One region of the Mesorhizobium sp. M0478 genome, then DNA from elsewhere that is predicted to be linked to it. Evidence: riboswitches for the same ligand, from Rfam matches in the RefSeq annotation. Region 1 holds a riboswitch; each other region holds the start of a gene.

Region 1 (7,421 bases):
GGCTGGCGCATACCGGCTTCGGCCTGCCCTTCGCCATCTATCTCCTGCGCAGCTATATTGCCGGCCTGCCGCGCGAGATCATGGAATCGGCGCGCATAGATGGCGCCAGCGATTTCGAAATCTTCGTCAAGATCGTGCTGCCGCTGTCCTTCCCGGTGCTGGCGTCCTTTGCAATCTTCCAGTTCCTGTGGGTGTGGAACGATTTGTTGGTGGCAATGGTTTTCCTCGGTACCGAAGGGGACCAGATCGTGCTGACCGCGAAGCTCAACGCGCTGCTCGGCTCGCGCGGCGGCGACTGGGAAATCCTGACGACATCGGCCTTCGTCACCATTATCGTGCCGCTGATCGTGTTCTTCTCGCTGCAGCGCTATTTCGTCCGCGGGCTGCTGGCCGGCTCGGTCAAAGGAGGTTGAGACTTATGCAAGCCGCTTTGAAGGCGACCTCGAAGCCCGATCTCGCCGTCAATCGCGACTGGTGGCGGGGCGCGGTGATCTACCAGATCTATCCGCGCTCCTATCAGGACTCCAATGGCGACGGCATCGGCGACCTCAAGGGCATCATCCGCAGGCTGCCCTACATCGCCTCGCTCGGCGTCGACGCCATCTGGATTTCGCCCTTCTTCAAGTCGCCGATGAAGGATTTCGGCTACGACGTCTCGGACTATTGCGACGTCGACCCGATGTTCGGGACGCTCGCCGATTTCGACGCGCTGGTTGCGGAAGCCCATCACCTCGGCCTCAAGGTGATGATCGACGAGGTGCTGTCGCACACCGCCGACAACCATCCATGGTTCAAGGAGAGCCGCGCCAGCCGTAGCAATCCCAAGGCCGACTGGTATGTCTGGGCCGACGCCAGGCCGGACGGCACGCCGCCCAACAACTGGCTGTCGATCTTCGGCGGCTCGGCCTGGCAGTGGGACACCAGCCGCCAGCAATATTATCTGCATAATTTCCTGTCCGAGCAGCCGGACCTCAACTTCCACAATCTGGAAGTCCAGGACGCGCTGCTCGACGTCACCCGCTTCTGGCTGGAGCGCGGCGTCGACGGCTTCCGCCTCGACACCATCAATTTCTACTTCCACAGCCAGGGGCTGGAGAACAATCCGCCGCTGCCGCCCGAAGAGCGCAACGACCAGACAGCACCCGCGGTCAATCCCTACAACTACCAGGACCATATCTACGACAAGAGCCGGCCGGAAAACCTTGCCTTCCTCGAACGGTTCCGGGCGCTGCTCGACGAATATCCGGCAACCGCCGCAGTCGGCGAAGTCGGCGATTCGCAACGCGGGCTGGAAGTGGTCGCCGCCTACACCGCCGGCGGCAAACGCGTCCACATGTGCTATTCCTTCGATTTCCTGGCGCCGGAAAAGATCAGCGCCGCCAAGGTGCGCCAGGTGCTGGAAGCCTTCGGCAAGGTCGCCAGCGACGGCTGGTCGTGCTGGGCATTTTCCAACCACGACGTGATGCGTCCGGCCTCGCGCTGGGCCGCCGACGAGGCCGACCCGGCTGCCTATCTGAAGGTTATCTCGGCGCTGCTGATGTCGCTGCGCGGTTCGGTCTGCCTCTATCAGGGAGAGGAGCTTGGGCTGGGCGAAGCCGAGTTGCAGTTCGAGGATCTGCAGGACCCCTACGGCATTCGCTTCTGGCCAGAATTCAAGGGCCGCGACGGCTGCCGCACGCCGATGGTGTGGGATGCAACCGCAAGCAATGCCGGCTTTTCGACGGCCAAGCCCTGGCTGCCGGTGCCGGGCAAGCATTTGTCGCAAGCGGTCAATGTTCAGCAGGGCGACGCGGCCTCGCTGCTCGAGCACTACCGGCGCTTTCTCGGTTTCCGCCGCCAGCATCCGGCCCTGGCCAAAGGCGACATCGAGTTCATCGAAAGCGAGGGCGACACCGTCGCCTTCACCCGCCGTGAGGGCAATGAGCAGATCGTCTGCGTCTTCAATCTGGCCAGCAAGCCGGCCGAGGTCGATCTCGGTGGTCAGGCGCTGCTGCCATTGGCCGGGCACGGTTTTTCGGGACAATCCGGCACAGGTTCCATCCGCCTCGGCGGCTACGGCGCCTGGTTCGGGCGCATCGACTGAGTTTTTTGACGAAACTGGATTTTTTGAGGAAATCCAGGTTCTCTAGGGAAATCACTGGGAGGAAATTATGGCCGATGTCACGCTGAGACAGGTGAAGAAATCATACGGCAATCTGCACATTCTCCACGGCATCGACCTCGACATAAAGTCGGGCGAGTTCATCGTCTTCGTCGGCCCGTCGGGTTGCGGCAAGTCGACCTTGCTGCGGTCCATCGCCGGGCTTGAGGAGATCACCTCCGGCGAGCTGAAGATCGCCGGCGAGGTGGTGAACGACGTGCCGCCTTCCAAGCGCGGCATTGCCATGGTGTTCCAGTCCTATGCGCTCTATCCGCACATGACCGTCTACGACAACATGGCCTTCTCGATGAAGATCGGCAAGGAAAGCAAGGCCGAGATCGACAAGCGGGTGCGGCAGGCCGCCGAAATCCTGCAGCTGACCAAATATCTCGACCGCCTGCCCAAGGCGATGTCGGGCGGCCAGCGCCAGCGTGTCGCCATCGGTCGCGCCATCGTGCGCAATCCGAAAGTGTTCCTGTTCGACGAGCCGCTGTCGAATCTCGACGCGGCGCTGCGCGTCGCGACCCGCATCGAGATCGCCAAGCTCAAGGAATCGATGCCTGCCACGACCATGATCTACGTCACCCACGATCAGGTCGAAGCGATGACGCTCGCCGACCGCATCGTCGTGCTGAAGGATGGCCATATCGAGCAGGTCGGCACGCCGATGGACCTCTACAAGAGGCCCGGCAATCTGTTCGTTGCCCAGTTCATCGGCTCGCCGGCCATGAACATCCTGCCGGCGACAATCGACAGGACGGGCAACCCGACAATCGTCAGCCATGTCGGCGGCCGCAAGGCAACGGTGCCGATTGCAACGCCGGCGTCAGCAAAGGGTGCGGCAGTCAGCTTCGGCGTGCGGCCGGAGGATCTGTCGGCCGCCACCGGCGCGGAATATCTTTTCGAGGGCGTGGTGGACTATGTCGAGCAACTCGGCGAGGTGCAGCTTGTCTATGTCGATATCGGCCGCGCTGACCTGCCGTTGGTGACCAAGCTGCCCGGCAATGTCGAGGTCAAGCGCGGGGCAAAGCTGCGACTGACCGCGGATGCCGGGGACCTGCACATCTTCGACGCCGATGGGCACTCCTTCTCGCTCAAGCCGGTGGAAGTGAAGGCGGCTTGAGATAGCTGCGTCGTACAGGCATAAAAAAGAGCGGCGGGCCAGGCCCGCCGCTCTTTTTTTAAGCTTCGGCTGTTAGTTGTTGCCGAACCGATCCCTGTCGCTGCTCTGAGGAACGAACTTCTGTTGGTCGTTCGACGAGTTCAGCAGCTTGTAGACCGCCGAGTTGGTGCCGGTCGACGAAGTGCGGGTGGTGTCGACGGCAGCGGCCGGCTGGTTGGCGCCATTGGAGCCATAATTGTCGCTGCCGGCAAAGGCAGCGCTCGAAACAGCCAGAACGGCTGCGGTGGCAAGAACGATCTTCTTCATTTTAGTCTCCTGAATTTTTCTGATGCCGCCAGCTGCAGCGGATAAGCCCGCCACGTGCTGGAAACCGGCTTTTAGCGGCCGAAAAGGTTACGGTCTGCACCGTGGGCAGGCGCCTGCTCGGCTGGAGCCGACTTCTCAACCGAAGCCGTATGGCCACTATCGGTCGACGTAATCGCAGGCTGGTTGGCGCCGTTCGAACCGTAGTTGTCGCTGCCGGCGAAAGCGCTGCAGGAGATGGCCAAAACGGCGGCGGCAGCAAGGATGATCTTTTTCATTTCAATACTCCTGAATTTTTTGGGATCCCGAGAGCGACGGGTTAGCCGCCCTTCTTTGGTCGGGATCAGCGATTGCCGTAGAGGTCGCGGTCGGCGCCCTGAACGACAGGCTGCTTGTCAGCCTGCGCCGGCTTCTGAATGGAAGCCGTATACGAGCTGTCGACCGAGACGGCTGGCTGGTTCGCACCATTGGAACCGTAATTGTCGCTACCGGCGAAGGCGCTGCCGGTGATCGCCAAAACGGCTGCGGCAGTGAGGATGATCTTTTTCATTTTTAGGACTCCAGTTTGTCTGTCCGTCTAGCGGCGTGTCTTGGGAGGAATTCGCGTCGTTCGGACAGCCCCGATGTGGGAAAGCCATAGGCTGGTTTCCAATCACGAAGTTGTTCCGTGTGGACCACGGTCCTGCACCTTGAAATTGTGCCAGGAAGTTCCTCTATGGTCATTTATCGCATTGTTTTCAGTTGCTTATGTCGACCGAGTGGTTCGCTCCGGTGTCGGTTTCCGGGCCGTCGTTCACACCGTCCTGCACGCATTGTCAACAGAAACGAACCGTTCGGTTCGATTAGAGATTGCTAATAGTAACTTTTCGATACCGTTGAGCCCTTTTTGCCCCCGATCGGAACTGGATCCGCAGCGATTCGAAACGGCGATGATGGCGTCGCAAGAAACGTCTCAGCTCTTTGACCGGCGGCGGGGGGCGTATGCCGCGCGTGTCGCGCCGCATGGATATGATGTCGCTTTCATGCCGACGTCGCGATCGCTGCCGTGATTAGATGATCGCATCTCAGGTGCCGCTTCGTGACGACGCAGCGGAGAATTGGGAAGCCGGTCAGAATCCGGCGCTGCCCCCGCAACGGTGGTGGAGTTGAAGTCGCAACGGGAGACCACTGGGCAAGAGCCTGGGAAGGTGTCGCGATGGTCCGCAAGGACAACTCCAGAGCCCGGAAACCAGCCCGAGATGCATAGACTCGACTGATCGCGGTGGGCGGTCAAGAGGTGGATAGTGCATGTCCGGCGCCGCGCCGGCCTGCGTCCGATCCTTCCTCCATCACCACCAAGTTCAGTCCTTAAACCACGAGGACAGAACTATGGATACGCGCAACGACATGCTGAGGCTCCTGAACGGCCGCAAGCAAGGCTTTTCGCTGGAACAGCCCTTCTACACCGACCCGGACTATTTCAAGCTCGACATGGAGCTTATCTGGTATCGCGACTGGCTGTTCATCGGCCATGATTGCGAACTGCCGAAGCCCGGCAGCTATATCACCGTGCAGATCGGCGATTATCCGGTGGTGCTGGTCCGCGACCAGAAGGGCAACATCAACGCCTTTCACAATTCCTGCCGCCATCGCGGCAGCCGTGTCTGCAACACTGAGAAGGGCATGGCGGCAAAGCTTGTCTGCCCCTATCACCAGTGGACCTACGAGCTTGACGGCCGGCTGCTGTTTGCCCGCCAGATGGCCGACGGTTTCGACAAGAGCCAGTTCGGCCTGAAGCCCGTCGCCTGCGAGAGCGTCGGCGGCTATATCTTCATCTGCCTGGCAAAAGAACCTGCCGACTTTGCGCCGATGCGCGCCATGATAGAGCCCTACCTCAAGCCGCACGGGCTGAATGAAGCCAAGGTCGCCTTCGAGAGCACCATCATCGAGAAGGGCAACTGGAAGCTGGTCTGGGAAAACAACCGCGAATGCTATCACTGCGCCGGCAATCATCCAGAGCTGTGCAAGACATTCCCCGAAGCGCCGACGGTGACCGGCGTGCAGGGCGCCGACAGCGATCCGGAGATGCTGGCGCACTGGGCGAAATGCGAGGCGGCGGGCCTGCCGAGCAAGTTCCGCATCGATCCGGCCGGGCAATACCGCGCCACCCGCGCGCCGCTGCTGCGCGATGCCGTCAGCTACACGATGTCGGGAAAGCGCGCGGTGACGAAGAACCTGTCCGACACTGTTGCCGCCGACCGCATCGGCACCTTGATGCACTACCACTATCCGACGACCTGGAACCACATACTGATCGACCATGCGGTCACCTTCCGGGTGCTGCCGATCAGCGCCACCGAAACCGCGGTGACGACCAAGTGGCTGGTGCACAAGGATGCGGTCGAGGGGGTCGACTACAACCTTGAGGAGCTCACCCATGTCTGGACCGAGACCAACGACCAGGACCGCCGCATCGTCGAGGAAAACGCCTTTGGCATCCTGTCTCCGGCCTATGAGCCCGGCCCCTATTCGGAGCTGCACGAGGGCGGCGTGATCCAGTTCGTCGAATGGTACGCGGCCTTCATCGGCCCGCGCCTTGCCGAAGGCGGCCGGCCGGCGCTACGCAGCGTCGCGTGAGCTGGAGCAGGCGAAGAGGGACCAGAGGATGAATGCGATGACGGATCTTGGGCTCTATCGCCATCTTGACCAGATGGCGCCGTGGAACGATAGGCTGCAGGTGCTGGAAGTGATCGGCGTCAGCGACGAGGCGCCCGACGTCAAGACCTTCACCTTCCGCTCCGACAACCAGACCTGGTTCCGCTACAAGCCGGGCCAGTTCCTGACGCTGGAACTGCCGACACCGGACGGGCCGCTGATGCGCACCTACACGCTGTCGTCGTCGCCATCGCGGCCGTTTTCGATCGCGGTGACGGTCAAGGCGCAGGCCGGCAGCATCGGCACGCGCTGGATGTTCGACCATCTGGTGCCCGGTTCGCATGTCAAGGCCTACGGACCGGCCGGCGACTTCTCGTTGCACAGCCACCCGGCGGCCAAATACCTGTTCATTTCCGCCGGCTCCGGCGTGACGCCGATGATGTCGATGCTGCGCTGGCTGAACGACTGCGCGCCATGGACCGATGTCGGTTTCGTCAACTGCGCGCGGCGTGCCGAAGAGATCATCTTCCGCAAGGAACTCGAACTGCTCGGCGGCCATATGCCCGGCCTGTCGCTCGGCTTCATGATCGAGGAACGTTCCAGCCGCGAAGGCTGGTACGGCCATATGGGCCGCATCGATGCGATCCGGCTGCCCTTGCTGGCTCCGGACTTCCGCGAGCGCGAAATCTTCTGCTGCGGCCCCGATCCGTTCATGCGCGCCGTGCGCGGCATGCTGGATGCCGCCGGCTTCGACATGACGAAATACCATCAGGAGAGCTTTGCCGCGCCTGTGGTGGAGGAAATTCCGGCGCCGTTTGCCTCCCCGGTCGAGGACGGCATCGCTGCACCTGTCGAAGCCGTGACGCCGATCCGCTTCTCGCTTTCGGAGGTCGACGCCGGCTGCGTCGCCGGCCAGACCGTGCTGCAGACCGCGCGCAGCTCGGGCGTGCGGATTCCCGCCGCCTGCGAGTTCGGCCTGTGCGGCACCTGCAAGGTGAAGAAGGTCTCCGGCGAAGTCGAGATGAGCCACAATGGCGGCATCCTCGACCACGAGATCGATGACGGTTTTATCCTTGCCTGCTGCTCGAAACCATTGTCGGCGCTCGAAATCGAGGCTTGAGCCGGTCGACTTCGCCGCAACGGTCGCCGACGCAGGCGTTGTATTCGCGGGTCTTTGTCTTGCCAACCAACGGCCAAGTGATTTAGACGCACTTAGGAAGG
Region 2 (7,421 bases), on a different contig from region 1:
GGTCGAGCGGCTGATGCCGGCATAGCAATGGACGACCATGGGTTTGGCGCGGTCCCATTTCCGGGCGAAATCGAGCAGATTGCGCACATGGCCTTCGCCGGGCATGGTCATGCCGTCCTGCGCCACCGCGATGTCGTGCATGACCAGATGCAGGTGGTTTTCCCTCGCGATTGAGGCCGGCCGCGTCACCTCGGTGCCGGCAGCGAGCAGCGACAGCACGCGCTCGGCGCCGCTTTTGGCCACCGTCTCCTCAAGCTTTGCCAGCGAACAGATATGGATCATGGCGCGATCTCCTTCGACCCATCGTCGCGCCGTGCGTGCCAGTCGGCAAGCGCCGATTCGAGCCGCTGCCATTCCTCCTGACTTCCAGGCAGCCCCGCGCGGAGCACCTGGGGACGCTCGGAAAAATGCCTGAGCAATATGCCGCGCTCACCGAGCGTCGAAAACAGCCCCGGTGCATCGGCAAGCCGGAGATAGCGAAACAGCGTCGTGCCGCCGGCGACAGCAACGCCAAAGCGCGAAAGCAGCGCATCGAGCCGCGCCGCATCCTGCGCCAGCCGCCGCCGCATGTCGGCCTGCCAGCCGCTGTCGGCAAGCGCGCGGATGCCGTATTCGAGCGCTGGGCCGGCGACCGCCCAAGGGCCGAATTGCGTTTCAAGCCTTTCGACCGTCACCGCATTGGAAAGTGCGAAGCCGAGCCGCAGGCCGGCGAGACCGAAGAACTTGCCAAACGAGCGCAGCACGACGATGCCGCCCCGCCCGACATCGCCGGCCAGGCTTTCCGCGTGCGGGCCGACATCCATGAAGGCTTCGTCGACGACCAGCAGACCGCCTATGGCGCGCAATGTCTCGGCAAGCCGAAGCAGCCTTTCCCGCGACACGACTCGCCCGTCGGGATTGTTGGGATTGACGACGATGGCAATTTCGGCTCCGGCAAGCGCCTCGAAATCGTCGACCTCCGCCACCGCATGGCCGGCAATCGCGGCGGCCCTGGCATGCTCGGCATAGGTCGGCCCGAGCACCAGCGCCTTGCCGGGGTTGACCAGCGAGGCGACGCGCGGCAGCAGGATCTGCGTGCCCGGGGCGACCGCCACATTCTCGGCCGAAGGCGCGCCATAGGCGCCGGCCGCGACCCTGGCCAGCTCACGCAGGCGCGCGGCCTCCGGCAATCGTGACAGGGCGGTGGCGGGCAGCTCGAAAAGCGGGTAGGAGTGCGGATTGATACCTGTCGAGAGATCGACGAAAGGTTGTGGCGCGTGAGGGAAGAGCGCCCTCGCCCGGCCAAGGGATCCACCGTGATCCACCACAGTAATCGCTCCATCAGAAAGCTTCATGTCGATCCTGATCGCTTTCCTGTCGCTGGCCATCGAACGCATCCTGGGTTACCCGGACTGGCTGTTCCGTGCCGTCGGCCATCCCGTCACCTGGTTCGGCAGGCTGATAGCCTTTCTCGACCTCAGGCTCAACCGCGACACTGATTCCGACGCGCTGCGTCGCCGCCGCGGCGTGCAGGCGCTGCTGGTGATCGTGCTGGTGCCGGCGGCAATCGCCTTCATCGTGCAAATCCTGCTCTGGCAGCTCTTTCCTGCCGGCATGATCATCACGGCAATCCTGGCCTCGTCGCTGCTGTCGCAAAAGAGCCTTACCGAACATGTCGAGGCGGTGGCCGATTCGCTGGATACCGGCGGGCTGGCGCTCGGCCGCATTGCGGTTGCGCGCATCGTCGGCCGCGATCCAGAGAAGCTCGACCATGCCGGCGTCAGCCGCGCCGCCATCGAAAGCCTGGCCGAGAATTTCTCCGACGGCATCGTTGCGCCCGCCTTCTGGACAGGTGTCTGCGGTCTGGCCGGCGGCGTCGCCTACAAGGCCGCCAACACCGCCGATTCGATGATCGGCCACCGCACCCCGCACCACGAGGCCTTCGGCCGCGCGGCGGCACTCTTCGACGACTGGATCAACCTGCCGGCGTCCCGGCTGACCGCGTTGCTGATCGTTGCCGCCGCCTTTCTCGTTGACGGCGCCGATCCCCGCAACGCCTGGCAAGCAGTGCGGCGCGACGCCAAAAAGCACCGCTCACCCAATGCCGGTTGGCCGGAAGCAGCAATGGCCGGCGCACTCGGCCTGGCGCTCGCCGGCCCGCGCAGCTATGGCGGCGTCATCGTCGAGGACGCCTATATGGGCGAAGGCGGCCGCCGCGAGGCCGACAGCACCGACATCCGGCGGGCGCTGAAACTTTACCAGATAGCAGACTATCTGCTGATCGCGCTGTTTGGATTGCTCTCCGCGGTCGTCATCTACCTGGATGTTTTGATCTCGCAGTAGATGCGCCGCCTGACTCACCAAGAGACACGGACTTCCTTGGCGTTTGAATCCACCGCCGCGCCAAATCTTTTGATCGCGTAACCGCCGGCGGCCACTGCCGAGGATTTCAGCACAGGCTCAATCACAAGGAAAAGCTTCTCGGCGTCTGGCCCGTACAGATAGAGGGTGCATTTGCCCTCGCCAAACTCGTCGCCATCAAATTCGCCGACATGCGCATTCGAAACAGCTTGTTCCAACCGATCCTCCAGAACTTGGACCGATTGCCGCTCTTCCGGCGCCCCGAAATGACCGCCGCTCAGAAGAAGATAGACAATTACCGCTTGTTCCAACGGTCATCTCCCGAAGTTAGACCCTCAAAACTCGATTCCCTGCTGCGCCTTAACGCCTGCGGAAAAATGGTGTTTGGTCACGCCCATCTCGGTGACGAGGTCGGCCGCCTCGACCAGCGCCGGCTTGGCATTGCGGCCGGTGACGACGACATGCAGGCCTTCGCGCCGCGCCTTCAGCGCCGCGACCACCTTGTCGAGATCGAGATAGTCGTAGCGCAGCGCAATGTTGAGCTCATCGAGGACGACAAGGCTGACAGAGGGGTCGGCGATCAGCTCCAGCGCCTTGGCCCAGGCGGCTTCGGCCGCCGCAATGTCGCGCTTCAGATCCTGCGTCTCCCAGGTGAAACCCTCGCCCATCGTGTGCCAGACGACACGGTCGCCGAACGCCGCGAAGGCGTCCTTTTCGCCGGTGTGCCATTTGCCCTTGATGAACTGGACGACGCCGACGCGCTTGCCATAGCCGAGCATGCGCAGCGCCAGCCCGAAGGCGGCCGTGGTCTTGCCCTTGCCGGGTCCGGTGTTGACGATCAGCAGCCCCTTCTCGACCGTCTTTTCCGCGACCTCGGCGTCCTGCACCGCCTTGCGTTTGGCCATCTTGGCGCGGTGGCGTTCTTCGTCTTTTGCGTCGATATCGGTCATCATTTCACCTTGAGCGGCAGCCCCGCCACCATCAGTAGCACCGTATCGGCAACCGCCGCGACCTGCTGGTTGAGACGGCCGGCGGCATCACGAAACCGGCGTGCGAGCGCATTGTCGGGCACGATGCCTTGCCCGACTTCGTTCGAGACAACGAGCCAGGGCCCGCGCGGCCGCGACAGCATGTCGGCTAGCCGCCGGCATTCCGCCTCGAGATCATGGTCGGAAAGCATATGATTGGTCAGCCACAGCGTCAGGCAATCGACGAGCACCGGCTGGTTGTCGGGCAAGGCTTCGAGCGCTCCGACAAGATCGAGCGGCGCGTCGATGGTCGCCCAGCCTTCGCCGCGCCGCGAGCGATGCAGCGCGATGCGCTCGCGCATCTCATCGTCATAGGCTTCGGCGGTGGCGATATAGGCCCATGGCGGCGGCAACGCCGTCGCCAGGGTTTCGGCATGCGCGCTCTTGCCGGGGCGCGCCCCGCCGATGATAAAGGTCAAACTGCGATCAGGCAAAGCTGTCGCGCAGGCTGGTCGCCGAGCCGGTGAAGCGTTCGCGCACCACGCCAATGACGGCGCCGAGCACCAACCAGAACACCAGATTGGTCACCGTCACCGCCACCACGAACTGGTGATGCAGGCCTTCGGGGATCGGCGTCTCGAAACTGTCGGGCTGCGGCGCGCCGACAATATGCGGGGCGACGATCAGAACGACGGCAAGGACGGTCAGCGGCGCCGAGGTGCGGAAGGCGATCAAGGCAAGGCCAATGGCAGTCGCCACAACCGTCGCCACCCACCAGATCTGGCGCTGCATGAGATCGGCCGCCGGCATTGCCGGCAGTTCCGGCGGCAGGCCGAGGCCCGGAGCCAGCGTGAATACGGCAAAGCCGGCCAGACCCCAGAACACCCCCTGGCGCCAGTTGCCGATGCCGCCGGCGAATTCGGAAACCGCCACCAGGACCAGCGCGAAACCGATACCGGTGACGATATTGGCCAGCACGCTGAAGGCGAATCGCTCGAAGCCGTCGGCCGGCGCCCAGCCTTCGTCCTCCGCTGGCGCGGCAGCTTCAGCCGGTGCGGGTGCTGCGCTGCTCACGGCATTTTCCGCCGGCGCGGCGGTGCTCATGGCATTGGTGTCCGCAGCGTTGGCGGCGGGCGCCGCGGCATGCTCATGCTCATGGCCGCCACCAGCCTTTTCGTAGACCTCGGCCTTGAGGATCAGCGGCACGGTGGCGTAGGCCTGCATGCAGGCGAGAGCGACACCCGCCACGAGCCCTGCGATCGCCGCGATGAACACGACGTTGCGAAACAGGTTCATGATGTCAGATCCTCGTCAGTGGCAGGGAAACGCCATCGAATGGCGATAGTCGTGCGCCGCATTGTGGACCGCATCGATATGCGAGAAACCGACAACGCCGACGACGAAAATGCCCAGAAACGCGCTAAGCACGAGCTGCATGAAGCGCGACTGCGAGGAGACGGAAGCGCCGAGGGAGACGGAAGCGGTATTCATATCTTGTCCTTTCGCCCTCCACCCGAGGGCATCGAAGTCAGTTCCCTGTCGCCGGCAGGTCTCCTGGCTCGCGGATCAGCGCCCTTCCCCACCTTCCCGAGGAAAAAATCCTCAGTGGCTTGGAGAGGACTACCGCACACAGTTGCGGGGGCAGCCACGGCATTGGGCAACAAGTCAGCCCTCACCGCATTCCCTCTTGGTCCCTAACGGAACCGACGACATGCATGACTATAGGCTGAAACGGCCGCATCCGGCAAACCAAATTCCGCCGGCCAACAGCGCGAATGCGCCATGCGGCGTTACGGGTTCAACGCGGTGATCCGCTCGGCAACCAGCCGCTGCAGCCGCCACAGATGGCGATCGTGAATGCCGCGCTCTTCAAGGTTTTTCACCGTGTTGTAGAGATAGTCGGCGCCCGACCCCCAGTGCCCGCAGGACGTTGCCAGCCTTTCGACGACCTTGCCCTCGTCGAGCGGCCCTGAATAGGTCAGGCCGTTGCGGTTGATGACGAAGGCCAATGCCCTGAGCGGTCCGGCCTCGCTTGCAAGCTTCAGCATGCGCGGCCGGTAGCTTGTCGGCTTCAGCGTGACTTCGCGCCGGAAAAGCCGGCCCAACTGCCCGCGCCGGTTACTTTCGGTCAGCCGGAAGGCGACGCCCTTGCATTGTCCGCCACGGTCCAGCGCCATCATCAGGCCGGGGCTGTCCTTGGTGCCGCGCCAGCGCGTCATGTTCATGCAAAAGGACCGATGCCAGCCGCGCGCCAGCGCAACGCGGTCCTCGACATAATCTATTTCCGGTTTCCAGATCAGCGATCCATAGCCGAACAGCCATAGCGGTTCGCTATCCGGGAGTTCGACCTGCAATTCATCCAGCAGCGCGTCATAGTCGGCGTCATCGAGATGCATCGCGTCCGGATCCGGCCCGGGGTCCCTGATCTCGCGCCAGCAGCGCGCGACCAGCTCCGGCGTAAGCGACATCTGTCGTGCGGCCAATTTCCGAATCCCCCCAATTTCCGAATGTCCCATGTCCACGACATGATTATGCGCCGCGCCTGCAACCGGCAATGCGGCACTCTGATTGACAAACTATCTGCCGGGGTGTCGGCTGACGCTTCATAGGAAGCCAGCCATGCATCCCAACCCGAGCGAGCGCGACCCCTATAACGGCCTGAGCCGGGCCGAACCGACGCTACCGTCATCGGCCTATTGGGATAGCGAGGCTTACCAGCGCGATCTCGACGCCATCTGGTACAAAAGCTGGCTGCTCGTCTGCCGCGAGGCCGATCTTGCCCAGCCTTTGGCATTCAGGACATTCCGCGTTGGCACACAGGAAATCGTCGTGCTCCGCGACGACACCGGCGAGTTGCGCGCCTTCCACAACACCTGCCGGCATCGCGGCTCGCAGCTTTGCCAGGAAAGCGAGGGCCGGCTGAAAGCGCGGCTCATCACTTGCCCCTACCATGCCTGGTCCTACTCGCTGCGCGGCGATCTCGTGCGCGTTCCCTCGAAATCGCTGCCAGATGGTTTCGACAAGGCAGATCATCCGCTCTACCGGGTGGCGCTGTCGGTATGGCGCGGCTTTGTCTTTGTGAACCTTCAGCAGGCTGCGGCCGGCTCCGCCGGGACCTCCTTCGATCCCGCATCCGGCGACCTCGCCAACTGGCCGCTGGAAACTCTGGTATCAGGCCATGTCCTGCGCAAGGTGATGAACTGCAACTGGAAGATCTTCTGGGAGAACTTCAACGAGTGCCTGCATTGCCCAGGCGTCCACAAGGACCTGTCTCGGCTGGTGCCGATATACGGCCGCGGCCTGATGAGCCGGCACGACGACCCCGACTGGGTCCGCCATGCCGACAATGACGCACCGGAGTTTTCGGGTGGCCTGCGCGCCGGCGCCGAGACCTGGTCGCGCGACGGACATGCCCATGGCCCGGTCTTCCCGGGCCTGACGCCGGCCGAGCGTGCGGCCGGACAGACCTATGCCACCAGCCTGCCCTCGATGTTCATCGTTGGCCATGTCGATTATGTCAGGACGGTGCGACTGATGCCGCTCGGTCCCGAACAGACCGAACTCACCGCCGAGTGGCTGTTCGCGCCCGAGGCGCTGGCTGAGACGGACATCGACAATGTCGTCGCCTTCGGCACCCAGGTGCTGGAGGAGGATGCCGCGATCTGCGAGATCAATCAGAAAGGCCTGCGCTCGATGCGCCACCAGGCCGGCGTGCTAATGCCGGAGGAGTACGATCTGCACCGCTTCCACAACTGGGTGCGCGAGCGGCATGCAGCGCTTGAGGCAACCGCCTGATCGGCGACTAAAGCGACTTCGGCAGATAGCGCCAGGAGATAAAGCCGCAAACCGCGGCCAGAATGCCCAGCGTCACGAACACCGAGCCGAGGCCGAAAAACGCCAGCACCACCGAATAGACCAGCGGCGGCGTCAGCTCGGAAAAGTCGAGATAGGTGCGGTAGACCGCGGCCATCTGCGCCCGCTCATAGGACCGCACCGAGCGCATGAAGGCGGTCGAGCCCAGTGCATCGAGCGCGATGGTGAAGAAGGCGCCGCAGAGCAGGAAAAAGCCCGTAAGCAGCGGCGCGGTAGTGCCGACCGCGCCCGCCGCAAGCA
Region 3 (7,421 bases), on a different contig from region 1:
CGCAGGGCCGGGTGGGGGTGGTGCACCGCTACCCCCACCCCGTTTCGCGCCATCCGCTTCGCGAATGTCGCGAACCGACCCTCCCCACAAGGGGGAGGGTGAAGGGACGCCCCATGCCGCCTCGACTGCAGCCAGTGCCTCAGCCGGCAAATCCTTTGAGAAGTCCAGATACTCATCCAGCCCCAGCCCACCATCGCTCCGCTCCAACGCGTCCAGCAGCGCACGCGGCGTTTCTGGAATCCCGTCAACGCGATAGCCCTGCTCCTTCAGGTCATGCAGCATGGCCAGCACGCTGGACGGCACATCCAGGCCCACTGCATAGCCAGTGCGGCCGGGCGCGCTCGGATAGTCCGGAATGAGGATCGCCAACTTACGCGTCGCGCGGGGCGTCTGCTGCAACCGTGTGAACGCCGCTAGCCTGTCCGCCACTTGCGCCACGCGATCCGGTTCCGGGCGGTTGGCGAAGGCGCGGTGGCCGAGCGCCGGGTCGGTCTCGCTCTCGCCCTTGAAGGAAATCGCGCCGGCGAGGATGCGGCCGTCGAGTTCGGGCAGCACGACATGCATGGCGAGGTCGGCGGGCGCCAGGCCGCGCTGGTTGTTGTCCCAGACGTCGCGGCGGGTGGTGGCGACGATGACCTGGAAGACGGGCACGCCGGCGCGGTCGAACAAGGTTTCGACGCCCGGTTCGGCGCCGGATGCGAAGGCGGTTGCGGTGATGATGGCGGCGGGGTTGAGCGCGGCCAGAGCAGTTTCGACGAAGGCCAGGGAGGTCGGGTCTTTGAGGCTGGAGACGAAGATCGGGACCGGTCTCATGCCGCGCTGGCGGAGTGCATCAAAGAGAGCATCGATTGGCGCGACATCGGCGGCCAGCAGCATCGAGCGGTAGAAGAGGATGGGGATGATGGGAGAGTTGATGTTGTCTGCGCCGAGTTCCCGCCCACCCCCCTCTGTCCTGCCGGACATCTCCCCCGCAAGGGGGGAGATTGATCTGTCGTCAACGGTTTCGCCAATCTTAGATGACCCAGACAGCTTCCTGTTCAACGGGGCCGAAGAGGAGCCGGCTGTGGTGACGGCTGATCTCCCCCCTTGAGGGGGAGATGTCCGGCAGGACAGAGGGGGGTGTGACGGAACGCCGACATCGGCAAATTCGACCACGCCGCAGCCAGGCTCATAAAACCCGGCTTTCGGCACGCTGACCGGCTCAGCCGCCGCCGCATCCTGCCCAGCCAACCCCGCCAGCCGCTGCATCAGCGCTGCCATATTCTCCGGCCCGCCCTCGCGGAAATAGCCCAGCAGGCCGTCCAGCTCCGCGCGGGGCAGCGTCGAGGCTTCGATCAGCCTGAGATCCTCGTCGTGGCTCTCGCCCGGCAGCAGCGCCAGCTTGATGCCGTTCGCACGGGCAGTCGCGGCAAGCTGGTCGCAGCCATAGCGCCACCAGTCGTAGCCGCCGAGGATGCGCACCAAAATCACCTTGGCGTGGCGGGCGACGCTGTCGATCCAGAGGTCCACGGACATGGGATGGCGCAGGTCGCGCAGCGCCGCCAGCCGCATCGACGGCAGGCGGGCGGCATCGGCCTTCCACGCCGCCGCGAGGCCGGCGAGGTCGCTGTCGGTGAAGGACAGCGCCACGATATCCGCCGGCGTCTGCCCGAGATCGACGGGCTCGGCGAGATCGTCGAGCGAGGCGGATGTGGTGGTGAGTATATGCATTTCGGCTCGTGGTTTGGATCAGCCGGCGAGTATACGCTCGATCGCCGGGCGGTTCAGTCCTTTCAGGCCAATGACGACAAGACGCGAGCGGCGGTCGTCCTCAGCCGCCCAGGCGCGGTCATAGTAATGATTGACGCGCGGGCCGACGGCCTGCAGCAAAAGCCGCATCGGCTTGCCGCCGACATCGACGAAGCCTTTTACACGCAACACGTTTTCCTGTTCGGCGGCGGTGGCGACGCGCTTGGCCAGGTCGTCGGGATTGGCGATCGAGGGGATGTCGACGATGAAGGTGTCGAAATCGTCATGCTCATGATCGAAAGCGCCGTCGTGATGCGACTTGCGGTTCTCGATGTCGTCTTCGACGGTGAGACCGAGGCCAAGCAGCACCGACGGGTCGACCTTGCCATGCGCAGTCGGCACGATTTTTACCGCGCGGGCGGAATGTTCATTGATGATGGCGTTGGCGCGGGCCGAACCGGGGGCGTCCATCAGATCGCTCTTCGACAGGATGATCAAATCGGCGCAGGCGATCTGGTCCTCGAACACTTCTTCGACAGGATCGTCATGGTCGAGCGTCTCGTCCTGAGCGCGCTGTGCCTGCAAAGCGTCCATGTCGTTGGCGACGCGGCCTTCGGCCAGCGCCGGGCCGTCTACCACGGCGATGACACCGTCGACGGTTACCCGGCTCTTCACGCTCGGCCACTGGAACGCCTGGACCAGCGGCTTGGGCAGAGCCAGGCCCGAGGTCTCGATCAGGATGTGGTCAACCTTCGGTGTCAGCGCGAGGATCTTGTCGAGGGCGGGCACGAAATCGTCGGCGACTGTACAGCAGATGCAGCCATTGGCCAGTTCGACGATGTTTTCCTCGGGGCAGGTGTCGATGCCGCAGCCTTTCAGGATTTCCCCGTCGATGCCGATGTCGCCGAACTCGTTGACGATGATGGCGATGCGCTTGCCGCCGGCATTTTCCAGGAGATGGCGGACCAGCGTCGTCTTGCCGGCGCCGAGGAAGCCTGTAACGACAGTGCAGGGAACACGGGAGAGGTTGGCGGCCGGGTTTGAAGCGTTCATCGTCAGTCCTTCAGCATGTCGAGGGGTGGGATGCGGGCAACGAGGCCGCGCTTGAGGCTATCGGGCCGGCCGCGCCACGGGATGAGGCCGTCGGCCGAAGTCGCGAAGAGCTTTGCGCCGGTAACGAGGTCGGCGCCGCTGGTTGCGGTCAGATCGCCGAAGACATAGCTCCAGCAGCCATCGCGCAGGATCGCGGCGCTGAGGCGGCGCTTGCAATTGCCGAGACATTCGGCGGTGCGGACCCGGATATCGCCGGCAGCGGCGCGGCCTGTGTCCTCAGCCAGCAATTCGCCGGCGCGCGGATGGGCGTCGGAACCGGTCTCATCGCGGCAGGAGGCGCAGACGATGACGGTCACGCCGGTCAGGGCGTCGTTGTCGCCGGACGCAATGTCCGTTGTGCCAGCCGAAAAACTGCTGTTCTGGTCCAAAAACCGTGCTCCTTGCCCGGAAACCCGCCAGGCGATCGGATACTTTGTCTCAGACGGCAGGTCTCCTGGCTCGCGAGTCATTGCCTTGGTTAGCCGCCTTCCCGGTGTTACCCAGTGGCTTTCGGCCTTGGCTCTTCGCTTACAGTTGCGGGGACAGCCGCGGATTTGGGATTTTTTCGTCCCGCACCGCATTCCCTCTTGGCCCTTGCCGTTGCGGGCAGGGGACCGTCTGGAGCGGATTTTAGGCTTTTGCAGGCAGCGGTGTCAACGCACGGCTACGACATGGCGATGTCGGCAGGGGCTGTCATGTCCCGGCTTCCGGCAGTGCCAGGATGACCTGTCGGATAGCTTGATAGCCATCGCTATAGTCCCAGTCATGACCGACAGCCAGATTCTGTCCCTCATGCCAAACCGCGTTGTCCAGAAGGACTTCGGCACTAATCAGCGTGCCCTTCAAGCCTGCCAGAAAGGTCCGGACAAAATGGCTTCCGGGGGGTACCGAAGCTGTGAACAGCTTTTCCAGCTTGGCATAGAATGCTGGATAGCCTGGTGTCAGCGAGCATAGCTCGGTTGTGGCCTGGGAAATGACCGGGCCGCTATAGATTTTCCAGCGGGCATCTTTTCGCCAGATCTTCCAACTGGCGCTGCTTCGCTGCCAAAGCTCTATTTCGGCCTGCATGTTCTCGCAGACGTGATCGGCCAGTCCCTCAATGGCCACATGGAAAACACCACGGAGAAACTTTTCAAACGCCTGGTTCAGTTCCTGTTCGCGCGTGTCGCCGAAGCCAGCAAAGGATTCAATGACCGGCTGAACATCAAGCAGCGGAGAAAAAATGTAGATTTCCAGGACCAGCCGGTCAGAACTCGTCTCGAACACCTCAGCCTCAAACCGAAGCTGCTTCGATTGGAGCATGACGTCCCTATCTCTGCGGACTGCATCTATTCCATGCGCAATGAGGGCGCCATGGATCATGTCGAGCACTTTGTCCGATGCCATTGCACAACCTACGAGGCTTATTGAGGCGTCTATGACAGACGCTGCAAGGGTTGGCCATCTCTCTCGCTAGCCAATGCCGGCCCCAGATTGCCGGCCGGCGTCACTTCGATGCGCTCAAGGCCAAGCCAGCCCTGCATCTCCTTTAGTTCCTCGAAAAGCTGTGCGGTGGTCTCAGGCGGTGCGCCTGCTTCGGCATAGGCGGCGTGGACGCGTAAGACACTCGCAGGCCGGTCGGCCTTGAGGTCGACGCGGGCGACGATCTTGTCGCCGAGCAAGAAAGGCAGCACGTAATAGCCATATTGCCGCTTGTCGGCCGGGGTGTAGATCTCGATGCGGTAGCGGAAATCGAAGAGACGCTCGGTGCGCGCGCGCTCGAAGACCACCGGATCGAAGGGGGCCAGCAAGGCGCGGGCCTCGATCTTTCGCGGCAGGCGGGCGTCCCTATAGAGGTAAGCCGGCTTGTCCCAACCTTCGACGTTTACCGGCAGCAACTCGCCCATCTCGACCAGTTCCTCCAACCGGCCCTTCATGTCGGCCGGCGACAAGCGGAAATAATCGCGCAGGTCACCCGACGTCGCGATGCCGTGGGCGCGGGCAGAAATGCGCAGCAATTCGCGGTGCGCGTCCTCGGCGGTCGGCACCGGCAGATCGAGGATCGCCTGCGGCAGCACGCGCTCGGGCAGGTCATAGAAGCGTTCGAAGCCACGGCGGTGCGCCGTGGTGATGCGTCCGGCCCAGAAGAGCCATTCGAAGGCGTGCTTGGCGTGGCTCCAGCCCCACCAGCCGCCCGAACCTTTCTGGCCTTCCAGTGCCGAAGCGGCAATCGGGCCGCGCTCGGCGACCGCGCGGTAGATCTCTTCGATATAGGCGGCGTGCTCGCGGCCCCATTTGGCGAGGCCGAGATACATTTCGTCGCCTTGCTCGGCCCGCTGCATGCGCCAGCGCATCAGCGGGTAGGTCTCGACCGGCAGGAACGAGGCCTCATGCGCCCAGTATTCGAACACCGTGCGTTTGCGGGTGATGGCCGCATTGTCGAGCAAAGCCAGCGGGTAGGGGCCAAGCCGCGAATAGAGCGGCATATAGTGGGCGCGCACCACCGCGCTGACGGAATCGATCTGCAGCAAGCCGGTGCGCGACAGCACGCGGGCGAGGTGGCGGCGATCGGGCGTGCCGACCGGGCGGGGATCGAGAAATCCTTGCGCGGCGAGCGCGATGCGCCTGGCCGCGGGGAGTGAGATTTTGTCCTTCGTCAAAGTGTCTTGCCTCGAACCATTTTCCCGACTTTAGCCGGCGATTCCGGTCATGCTAGCAGGCAAATGGCGGGAGATGTGTCAGGAGACAAAAGTGGAGTGAAAGATGAAGGAAATCAAACAGGAGGAGATCGGACCAGTTTTTCCCGGCCTGCCGTCCAGCACTGTCTTTTGAACAAGGTTTGACTTGCTTCGCTGAAAGCCGTGCGCTAACCCTCGCCGCGTTGCAGCAAAGGCACCTAAAACGGTTCAGCGGTTAAACTGTCGCGCTTCCGCATTAGGGTTGGTTGCTGTAATCAAAGTGGATTGGCCGCCAACGGAAAGCCGAGCATGAACGTACTCCTCAGTTCATACCTGCCCATCGTCCTCTTCATCGCCGTGGCCGCAGTTGTAGGCCTGGCGCTTATCATCGCGCCGTTCCTGGTGGCTTATCGCAATCCCGATCCGGAGAAGCTTTCCGCCTACGAGTGCGGGTTCAACTCGTTCGACGATGCCCGGATGAAATTCGACATCCGCTTCTACCTGGTGTCGATCCTGTTCATCATCTTCGATCTGGAAGTGGCCTTCCTGTTTCCGTGGGCGGTGTCGTTCTCGAAGATCGGCATGCTCGGTTTCTGGTCGATGATGGTGTTTTTGGCGGTGCTGACCATCGGCTTTGCCTATGAGTGGAAAAAAGGAGCGCTGGAATGGGATTGAACGACAGTTCCGGAACGCTCGTCGCGCCGAAGCCCAAAGGCCTGATCGACCCCAATACCGGACGTCCGGTCGGTTCCGACGATCCGTTCTTCCTCGAGATCAACAATGAACTGGCCGACAAGGGTTTTCTGGTCACCTCGACCGAGGCGCTGATCACCTGGGCACGCAGCGGCTCGCTGATGTTCATGACCTTCGGTCTCGCCTGCTGTGCCGTCGAGATGATCCACACCTCGATGCCGCGCTATGATTCGGAGCGGTTTGGCGTGGCTCCTCGCGCGTCGCCGCGCCAGTCGGACATAATGATCGTGGCGGGAACGCTGACCAACAAGATGGCCCCCGCTTTGCGCAAGGTCTACGACCAGATGCCGGAGCCGCGCTACGTCATCTCGATGGGCTCCTGCGCCAATGGCGGCGGCTATTATCACTATTCCTATTCGGTGGTGCGCGGCTGCGACCGCATCGTGCCGGTCGACATCTATGTGCCCGGCTGCCCGCCGAGCGCCGAAGCGCTGCTCTACGGCATTCTTCTCCTGCAGAAGAAGATCCGCCGCACCGGCACGATCGAACGGTAGACCCATGGCCGCATCCCTGAGCGAACTGTCGACCTATCTCGGCGAAAAGCTGCCGGGCCGCGTCACCGATGCGGTGCTTGCCTATGGCGAACTGACGATCTCGGTTGCTACAGACAATCTGATCGAGGTGACAAGCTTCCTGCGTGACAATTCGGGCTGCCAGTTCATTTCGATCATCGATATCTGCGGCGCCGACTACCCGTCGCGCGTCAAGCGTTTCGATGTCGTCTATCATTTGCTTTCGCCGAAGCAGAATTTGCGCATCCGCATCAAGGTGCAGGCCGACGAAGAGACGCTGGTGCCGTCGCTCACCGCTGTCTATCCCGGCGCCGACTGGTATGAGCGCGAGGCCTACGATCTCTATGGCGTGCTGTTCTCCGGCCATCCGGACCTGCGCCGCATCCTCACGGACTACGGTTTCGAGGGCCATCCCCTGCGCAAGGACTTCCCGCTGACCGGTTTCGTCGAGGTGCGCTACGACGACGAAGCCAAGCGCGTGATCTACGAGCCGGTGGAATTGAAGCAGGAATTCAGGAACTTCGATTTTCTCTCGCCATGGGAAGGGACGGACTACGTCCTGCCGGGCGATGAGAAGGCGAAACAGTGAGTAGGAAGTAGTGAGTAGTCAGTAGCAAAAGATTTGGAGCAACGGATCGAATCTTATCGCGACTTGAAGGTGTGGCAATCGGCGATGACG
Region 4 (7,421 bases), on a different contig from region 1:
CACCTTGCTGGCACCCACCGCCTTTGCTGCGGATTGGATCCCAACCGACCTCAGAGATACGGCATTGGCCACCTTCACGGCTTTGCCATCCACCACGCCGACAGTCGCCAATAACCCGATCACCCCGGAAAAGATCGCTCTCGGCAAGGCACTGTTCTTCGATCCACGCGTCTCGGCGTCAGGCGTCTTGTCGTGCAATTCATGCCACAACCTGGCCACCGGCGGCGACGACAATCACGAAACCTCGATTGGCCATGGTTGGCAGAAGGGACAGCGCAACGCGCCGACTGTACTGAACGCTGTCTTCAATATCGCCCAGTTCTGGGATGGTCGTGCCGAAGACCTGAAGGCTCAGGCGAAGGGACCGGTCCAAGCCGGGATCGAAATGGCCAATACACCGGGCCAACTCATCGCCACTCTCAAGTCCATGCCGCAATATGTCGAGTGGTTCGATGCAGCTTTTCCGGCTGAAGCTGATCGGGTCACCTTCGACAACTTCGCCAAGGCGATCGAAGCCTTCGAGGCGACACTGGTCACACCTGCCCCGTTCGACAGCTTCCTGAATGGTGATGAGGTTGCCATGACTTCCGAACAGAAACAGGGCCTGGTGCTTTTCATGGACAAAGGCTGCTCGTCCTGCCATGCGGGCATCAACGTTGGTGGGCAAGCCTATTACCCATTCGGCCTCGTGGAACGGCCCAGCGCCGAAGTCCTGCCGGACAAAGACAAGGGCCGATTTGAGGTCACCAATGCAGCCGACGATTCCTATGTCTTCCGCGTGGCGCCGCTGCGCAACGTTGCACTCACCGCGCCATACTTTCATTCGGGCAAGGTTTGGGATCTGAAACAGGCCGTCGCCATTATGGGGACCACCCAGCTCGGCGTAGTACTGGCGGACGAAGAAGTTGACCTGCTTGTTGCCTTCCTCAACTCGCTGACCGGAGAGGCACCTGACGTCGCCTATCCCATCTTACCCTCAGAAACGGTGACAACGCCCCGGCCTGTAACGCAGATCTCAGGAAAATAAGGGCCAATCGGCTGCGGACTCGCAATCGAAAATGATTGGCGATTTTTACTTGGCGACACGAATTGCGACGTCCATCTCCGAATTGGCGGGACGCTAGCGATACCCGAACCCTGCCACCTCGCCCGTAGTCTGCGCGATCAACTGGGGGCGGACAGACGCAGCACCATATATTGTCGCTGCCTGAGCGAACGCGCCAAGCAGTCTACTTTGAGAAACGACGCGTGTCCGATTTGTTCGAGGCGCGGGGCCTGTATGTCCCCAAGGAACCAATATTATAGCGTAGTGCCACATTTATATTTCTGCGGGATTAAGACACGTGCCGTAGGGAAATTGCACATTTGCGCCGAGTGGCTCATTTCCAAGAGTGTGCCGGTTTGGCATGTTCACGGCCGACAGGAGCCAGCCGGTAGCTCACCACACGGTGAGGAAGGAGAAGCCTCAGGCCACTTTCTCCCGGAGCGCGCGCGCTGCAGCGACCATGTTCATGAGGGCAGGGCGGACCTCCTCCCATTTGCGTGTTTTGAGGCCACAGTCCGGGTTTACCCACAGTTGGCCGTCGGACAGTCGCTCGCGGGCAAGCATGATTAGGTCCGAAATCTCGCAGACCTCCGGCACACGTGGTGAGTGAATGTCATAGACGCCGGGACCGATCTCGTTCGGATATTTGGAGCTCGTGAAGGCGTCCAGCAGTTCCATCTTGGAGCGCGACGTCTCAATCGAAATGACATCCGCATCCATTCCAGCGATCGCGTCGATGATCTCGTTGAACTCCGAATAGCACATGTGGGTGTGGATTCGAGTCGCGTCCTTTACACCCGTTGAAGCGATCCGGAAGCATTCGACAGCCCAGTCGAGATAGGCTTTCCAGTCAGATTGGCGCAGTGGCAATCCTTCGCGAAACGCGGCCTCATCGATCTGGATCATCCTTGCGCCGGACCTTTCGAGATCCGTCACTTCGTCGCGGATGGCGAGCGCGATCTGGCGGCAGGCTTCGGAGCGGGGTACGTCGTCTCGAACAAAGGACCAGTTGAGAATGGTCACTGGGCCTGTGAGCATTCCCTTCACGGGCTTTTCCGTAAGCGACTGGGCGAATTGCCACCAGCGCACCGTCATCGGATTGCGCCTCGATACGTCCCCGAAGACGATGGGGGGACGCACGTAGCGCGACCCATAGCTTTGCACCCAGGCATGCTGAGTGAAGGCGAAGCCGGACAGCTGCTCGCCGAAATGCTGTACCATATCGTTTCGTTCGAACTCACCGTGCACCAGCACGTCCAGCCCGATCTCTTCCTGCCAACGAATTGCTGACTCGATCTCCTTCTTCAGGAAAATCTCGTAATCGACATAACTGAGCTGGCCCTTCGCATGAGCGGACCGCGCGCGGCGTACCTGCGGCGTCTGCGGGAAGGACCCGATTGTCGTCGTCGGGAACGGCGGCAGCCCGAGCGTGCCGGCCTGGACTCTGGAGCGCTCGCCAAAAGCGCTCTCTCGTCGTTTCATGCTATGGTCAATGCTGGCGATCCGCCCCTCAACAAGCGGGTCATGGATCTTCGTGGACGTCAAGCGAGTGGCGGCAGCCTCGGCAGAAGCTTTCAACGCGGCTGCCACCGCATCCCTGCCTTTGGAAAGGGCCCGGGCCAGCAAGACCAGCTCGTCGGTCTTCTGGGCCGCGAAGGCGAGCCACGACCTGATGTCGGCCTCGAGTTCCGTCTCCATGCGCAGGTCAATCGGCACATGCAGCATCGAGCAAGAAGGCGCGATTTCGACGCGGTCCAAGGGCCAGCCGGCGACGATCGGTTTGATGCGGTCGAGAATGGCGGGCAGGTTCGCACGCCAGACGTTGCGGCCATCGATCAAGCCGAGCGAGAGCACCAGATCCTTCGGAGCGAGCCGACCCACCGTTTCCAGCTGCTCGGGAGCGCGCACGAGATCAATATGCAGGCCGGCCAGGGGCAGAGAAACCGCGGTTTCGAGATTGTCTCCCAGCGACCCGAAATACGTAGCCAGCATGATCTTCAGCTCGGGCGCGGCTTTCGACAGCTGGCCATAGGCGAATTCGAACGCAGCTCGTTCGTTCGGGTTCAGATCCAGGACAAGCGCTGGCTCATCGATCTGCACCCAGTCGGCTCCCGACAGCTTCAGCCTCTGCAGGACTTGCTCGTAAACGGGCAGCAGCCGCGGTAGGAGCGCGATGGGACCGAATCCTTCGGCACGCGATTTCGCCAGCTTGAGGAAGGTGATGGGTCCAAGGATGACTGGGCGTGTGTGAATGCCGAGAGCTTTAGCCTCGAGGAAGTAATCGACCGGCTTCGATGACGAGAGGGCGAACGTCTGATCATCATCGAGTTCCGGCACAATGTAGTGGTAGTTGGTGTCAAACCACTTGGTCATTTCCATCGCGGTTACACCAGGTCCATGAGCCTCCTCCTGGTGACCAGCGTGTCCACAATCCTCCGTCTGACCCTGGTTGCCGCGCGCCATTGCGAAGTAGATGTCAAGTGGGACCTCGCCGCTATTCCAGCCGTACCGGGATGGAATGGCCCCGACCATGGCTGCGGTGTCGAGCACATGGTCGTAAAGCGAGAAGTCGTTCGACGGGATTTTCGACACGCCGCGATCGCGCTGCTCTTCCCAGCTAGCGGCTCGGAGCGCCTTCGACGTCGCAAGAAGGTCGCCAGCGGACGATGTTCCGGACCAGTAGCTTTCGAGGGCGAATTTCAGTTCTCGCCGACGACCGAAGCGCGGCACGCCGAGCGTTGCTACAGGAATTTGCTGAGAGACAGTCATGTCATACCCCGATGGTTGGGGGCGTCGGTGACAAGGAAGGCGCTAGCAGGCCGGCACGCCGGTTGCAGCGGCCACCGAGACACCCCGCCCGTGGACGTAATTCGCCGTGGCAGGTCTCCTGGCTCGCGGGGTCATAGCCTCCACCCGTCTTCCCGAGGGTATTCGCCTCAGTGACATGAGTGGATTGGCTCGCCGCTAACAGTTGCGGGGGCAGCGCCGGCATCGCACCGGCTTCCCTCTTAGCTCCGCTGCGGCAGCACCGTACGCGAGAACCACAACAGCAGACAATCACAGCAACCCGCTCTTTGTCAATGACGCATAATGAAATGTTTATGTCGTTATATGGTCGCGTTTTACGCCTTTGTCTAGCATTGTGAAATATTCAGTCTGCTGCCCGCATTCGGCATCGTGGGACGTGATCGCAAGTCAGGTCCGACCGACGCCGCGAGTTCTCCGTTACCTCAGGAACCTTACTGGCCCCCCAAGCTGAGCTTCTGGAAAATGCTGGTGACGATCTGGAGGACGGTGAATGCCGTCATGGCAAGCACGCCTTGCACCGCTCCTCCAGCGAGCTTCACGGCAGCAGCATGGGTCAGTTCTCCGAAGCGAATGGCTGTCGCTATCAGCGAGCTTTGACACAGTTCCGCCACTGCGGTCATCGCGTCAGTAGGGCGGCTGGTTAGTTGCCCGCGCATCTACAGCAACCCAGCCCCTTCCGCCTCGCGGCGCAAATTCTGCCTTGGCCTTGGGCCGATCTGCTGGATCACCAGGCCGGCCGCCAGCGAGCCAAGGTCGCCGCAGGTCTTGAGGTTGCGGCCCTGCGTGTAGCCATGCAGGAAACCGGCGGCGTAGAGGTCGCCGGCGCCGGTGGTGTCGACCAACTCCTTGATGGCGGTCGCCTCGATGACCACGGTCTCGTCGCCGCGCACGATCACCGAGCCTTTTTCGGAACGGGTGACGGCGGCAATCTTGCAGTCCTTGCGGATCTGAGCCAGCGCCTCGTCGAAGGATTTTGTCTGGTAGAGCGACTTGATCTCGTGGCTGTTGGCAAAGACGATGTCGACAGTGCCCGAGCGCATGAGGTCGAGGAACTCGTCCCGGTAGCGGTCGACGCAGAACGAATCAGACAACGTCATCGACACTTCGCGCCCGGCCTCGTGTGCGAGCTTCGCCGTCTGCCGGATCGCCTCCTTGGCGCGCGGCGGATCCCACAGATAGCCCTCGAAATAGGTAACCTTGGCGCCGGATGCCTTGTCGGCCTCGACATCCTCAGGGCCAAGCTCGACGCAGGCGCCGAGATAGGTGTTCATCGAGCGCTCGCCGTCGGGCGTGACGAAGATCATAGAGCGCGCCGTCGGCGGCTCGCCCTTGAGCGGCCTGGTGTCGAAGGCGACACCCTGTGCATGGATATCGTGCGCATAGATTTCGCCCAGCGCATCGTTGGAGACCTTGCCGAAGAAGGCGGCGCGTCCGCCGAAGCTGGCTACGCCGGCCGCCGTGTTGCCGGCACTGCCGCCGGAGGCCTCGATCGCCGGGCCCATGCGGCTGTAGAGCAGTTCGGCGCGGCGCGTGTCGATCAGGTTCATCGCGCCCTTGATGATGCCGTTGATCTCGAGGAATGCCTCGTCGCACTGGGCGATGATGTCGACAATGGCATTGCCGATGCAAAGCACGTCATAATCCGGCATCAATGTCTCCGCCAAAAAACCCGAGCCGGCTTCTCGCCACGCCTGCCAGGCGCGGGTCTGCCCGGTGGAAATGGGCTTTCCGCTTGCCGATCCGTTCGCCGGCGGCTCTCACGGGGCGGCGAGTCCTGCCTCGCGACGCAATTCGTCCGCCCTGTCTGTCTTCTCCCAGGTGAAATCAGGCTCTTCACGGCCGAAATGGCCATAGGTCGCTGTATTGCGATATATAGGGCGTAAGAGATCAAGCATCTTGATAATGCCTTTCGGTCTGAGATCGAACAACTCAAGAATGAGGCGCTCGATCCTGCTTTCCTCAACCCTGGCTGTCCCGAACGTGTTGACCATGACGGAAACCGGACTGGCCACGCCGATTGCGTAAGCAAGCTGCACCTCGCACACGTCCGCAAGTCCGCTAGCGACGATGTTCTTTGCGACATAGCGGGCTGCATAGGCAGCCGAGCGGTCAACCTTGGACGGGTCCTTGCCCGAGAAGGCGCCGCCGCCATGACGACCCATCCCGCCATAGGAATCGACGATGATCTTGCGTCCAGTGAGACCGCAGTCGCCGCGCGGCCCGCCGACTACGAACCGCCCCGTCGGGTTGACCAGAATTCTGATGCCTTCCGTCTCCAGGTGGGTCGGCAGGACAGGCTTTATGATTTCCTCAATGACGCCCTCGCGGACAGTCTCTTGCGAGACCTGCTCGTCATGTTGCGTCGACACGACGATGGTATCCAGGGCGACCGGGCGCAACCCCTCATAGCGCACTGAGACTTGGGATTTCATGTCAGGACGCAACCAGCCAAGCTGTTGTGCCTTCCGGACATACGCCTGCCGTTTCGTCAAGCGATGAGCGAGCTGGATCGGCAAAGGCATCAGGGTATCGGTTTCGCGGCATGCGTAGCCGAACATGAGGCCCTGATCTCCCGCTCCCTGCTGGAGGTCTTGCCCTCTTCCCTCGTCAACGCCTTGGCTGATGTCGGGCGACTGCTCGGTGAGGGCATGAACGACGGAGCAACGCCGGCCGTCAAAGCCGACGGCCTCGTCGTCGTACCCAATGTCGAGAATCGTATCGCGCGCAACTTGGCTGTAATCCACCTGGGCATCGCTGGTGATCTCGCCAGCCAGAACGACTATCCCTGATTTTACCAAGGCTTCACAGGCGACGCGCGCCTTGGGATCTGTGCGGAGGATGGCATCGAGGATGGCATCCGAGATGTTGTCGGCCAACTTATCCGGGTGCCCCGCGCCAACCGATTCGGAAGAGAACACGAACTGCCTAGCCATGAATACCTCGCTTCGGATGTTGGATGTGGTATGGGCATTTTGCTTGGCCCACCTTACTTGTCGGAGATGCCCGGGACCTCGAACGCAGCGCACAAGTCGGCAACGTCTCTTCGCACGCAGGCATGGAGATCTTCGTCGTCTGGCCGCTGGAGGACGGAGTCAATGAAGCCAGCAATTTGCACCATTTCCACATCGCGCATGCCCATTGACGTCACTGCTGGCGCCCCCAGGCGAATTCCGCTTGTGACCGCCGGATGCCGCGGGTCGCCAGGCACCATATTAAAGTTTGTGATGATTCCTGCCTTTGCTAGTCGCTCGGCATAGGCCTTGCCCGATAGTGGCCGATCGCGAAGATCAAGGATCAGCATGTGATTGTCCGTCCCCCCGGTAACCAGGTCATAACCTCGCTCAAGAAGTGCATGTGCCAGAGCCTTGGCATTCTTGACCGTCTGTTGGCCGTAGCCTCGGAAGGACGGGTTCGCGGCTTCGTGCAAGGCAACCGCTAGCGCAGCGATGGCATTCATGTGAGGTCCGCCTTGCAGGTGAGGGAAGACCGCCCGGTCTATTCGTCTGGCGAGATTGTATTTGCTCTTTGTATGATACAGGGCCTGATAGCGATCTTCGTTCCTTGACAA

What was found. A riboswitch is a leader RNA that binds a small molecule or an ion and turns the genes downstream of it on or off. The one in region 1 is predicted to bind cobalamin.
Region 2: it holds a riboswitch for cobalamin, as region 1 does, so the genes downstream of both, NKI64_RS17135 (CbtB domain-containing protein) here and NKI64_RS26135 (aromatic ring-hydroxylating oxygenase subunit alpha) in region 1, are expected to answer to the same signal.
Region 3: it holds a riboswitch for cobalamin, as region 1 does, so the genes downstream of both, NKI64_RS17370 (DUF1636 family protein) here and NKI64_RS26135 (aromatic ring-hydroxylating oxygenase subunit alpha) in region 1, are expected to answer to the same signal.
Region 4: it holds a riboswitch for cobalamin, as region 1 does, so the genes downstream of both, metE (5-methyltetrahydropteroyltriglutamate--homocysteine S-methyltransferase) here and NKI64_RS26135 (aromatic ring-hydroxylating oxygenase subunit alpha) in region 1, are expected to answer to the same signal.

What each region holds. Positions count from the first base shown of each region.
Region 1 covers NZ_JAMYRH010000013.1:172,382-179,802, reverse strand. The annotation lists gene NKI64_RS26165 (carbohydrate ABC transporter permease) at 1-413, shown strand, start outside; gene bglA (beta-galactosidase BglA) at 419-2,083, shown strand; gene NKI64_RS26155 (ABC transporter ATP-binding protein) at 2,151-3,263, shown strand; gene NKI64_RS26150 (DUF680 domain-containing protein) at 3,336-3,569, opposite strand; gene NKI64_RS26145 (DUF680 domain-containing protein) at 3,641-3,844, opposite strand; gene NKI64_RS26140 (DUF680 domain-containing protein) at 3,910-4,116, opposite strand; cobalamin riboswitch at 4,616-4,817, shown strand; gene NKI64_RS26135 (aromatic ring-hydroxylating oxygenase subunit alpha) at 4,935-6,182, shown strand; gene NKI64_RS26130 (FAD-binding oxidoreductase) at 6,220-7,320, shown strand.
Region 2 covers NZ_JAMYRH010000006.1:254,823-262,243, forward strand. The annotation lists gene NKI64_RS17100 (tyrosine phosphatase family protein) at 1-282, opposite strand, end outside; gene cobD (threonine-phosphate decarboxylase CobD) at 279-1,334, opposite strand; gene cbiB (adenosylcobinamide-phosphate synthase CbiB) at 1,333-2,322, shown strand; gene NKI64_RS17115 (hypothetical protein) at 2,337-2,651, opposite strand; gene cobO (cob(I)yrinic acid a,c-diamide adenosyltransferase) at 2,676-3,290, opposite strand; gene cobU (bifunctional adenosylcobinamide kinase/adenosylcobinamide-phosphate guanylyltransferase) at 3,290-3,802, opposite strand; gene NKI64_RS17130 (CbtA family protein) at 3,795-4,604, opposite strand; gene NKI64_RS17135 (CbtB domain-containing protein) at 4,620-4,799, opposite strand; cobalamin riboswitch at 4,836-5,031, opposite strand; gene NKI64_RS17140 (gamma-glutamylcyclotransferase) at 5,099-5,791, opposite strand; gene NKI64_RS17145 (aromatic ring-hydroxylating oxygenase subunit alpha) at 5,928-7,103, shown strand; gene NKI64_RS17150 (MFS transporter) at 7,111-7,421, opposite strand, start outside.
Region 3 covers NZ_JAMYRH010000006.1:301,674-309,094, reverse strand. The annotation lists gene cobN (cobaltochelatase subunit CobN) at 1-1,710, opposite strand, end outside; gene cobW (cobalamin biosynthesis protein CobW) at 1,729-2,781, opposite strand; gene NKI64_RS17370 (DUF1636 family protein) at 2,784-3,209, opposite strand; cobalamin riboswitch at 3,248-3,454, opposite strand; gene NKI64_RS17365 (DUF6348 family protein) at 3,514-4,206, opposite strand; gene NKI64_RS17360 (winged helix-turn-helix domain-containing protein) at 4,236-5,459, opposite strand; gene NKI64_RS17355 (NADH-quinone oxidoreductase subunit A) at 5,787-6,152, shown strand; gene NKI64_RS17350 (NuoB/complex I 20 kDa subunit family protein) at 6,143-6,724, shown strand; gene NKI64_RS17345 (NADH-quinone oxidoreductase subunit C) at 6,729-7,331, shown strand; gene NKI64_RS17340 (four helix bundle protein) at 7,365-7,421, shown strand, end outside.
Region 4 covers NZ_JAMYRH010000018.1:11,913-19,333, reverse strand. The annotation lists gene NKI64_RS29020 (cytochrome-c peroxidase) at 1-1,027, shown strand, start outside; gene metE (5-methyltetrahydropteroyltriglutamate--homocysteine S-methyltransferase) at 1,466-3,814, opposite strand; cobalamin riboswitch at 3,906-4,106, opposite strand; gene NKI64_RS29010 (hypothetical protein) at 4,285-4,509, opposite strand; gene NKI64_RS29005 (adenosine kinase) at 4,510-5,502, opposite strand; gene metK (methionine adenosyltransferase) at 5,611-6,786, opposite strand; gene glyA (serine hydroxymethyltransferase) at 6,840-7,421, opposite strand, start outside.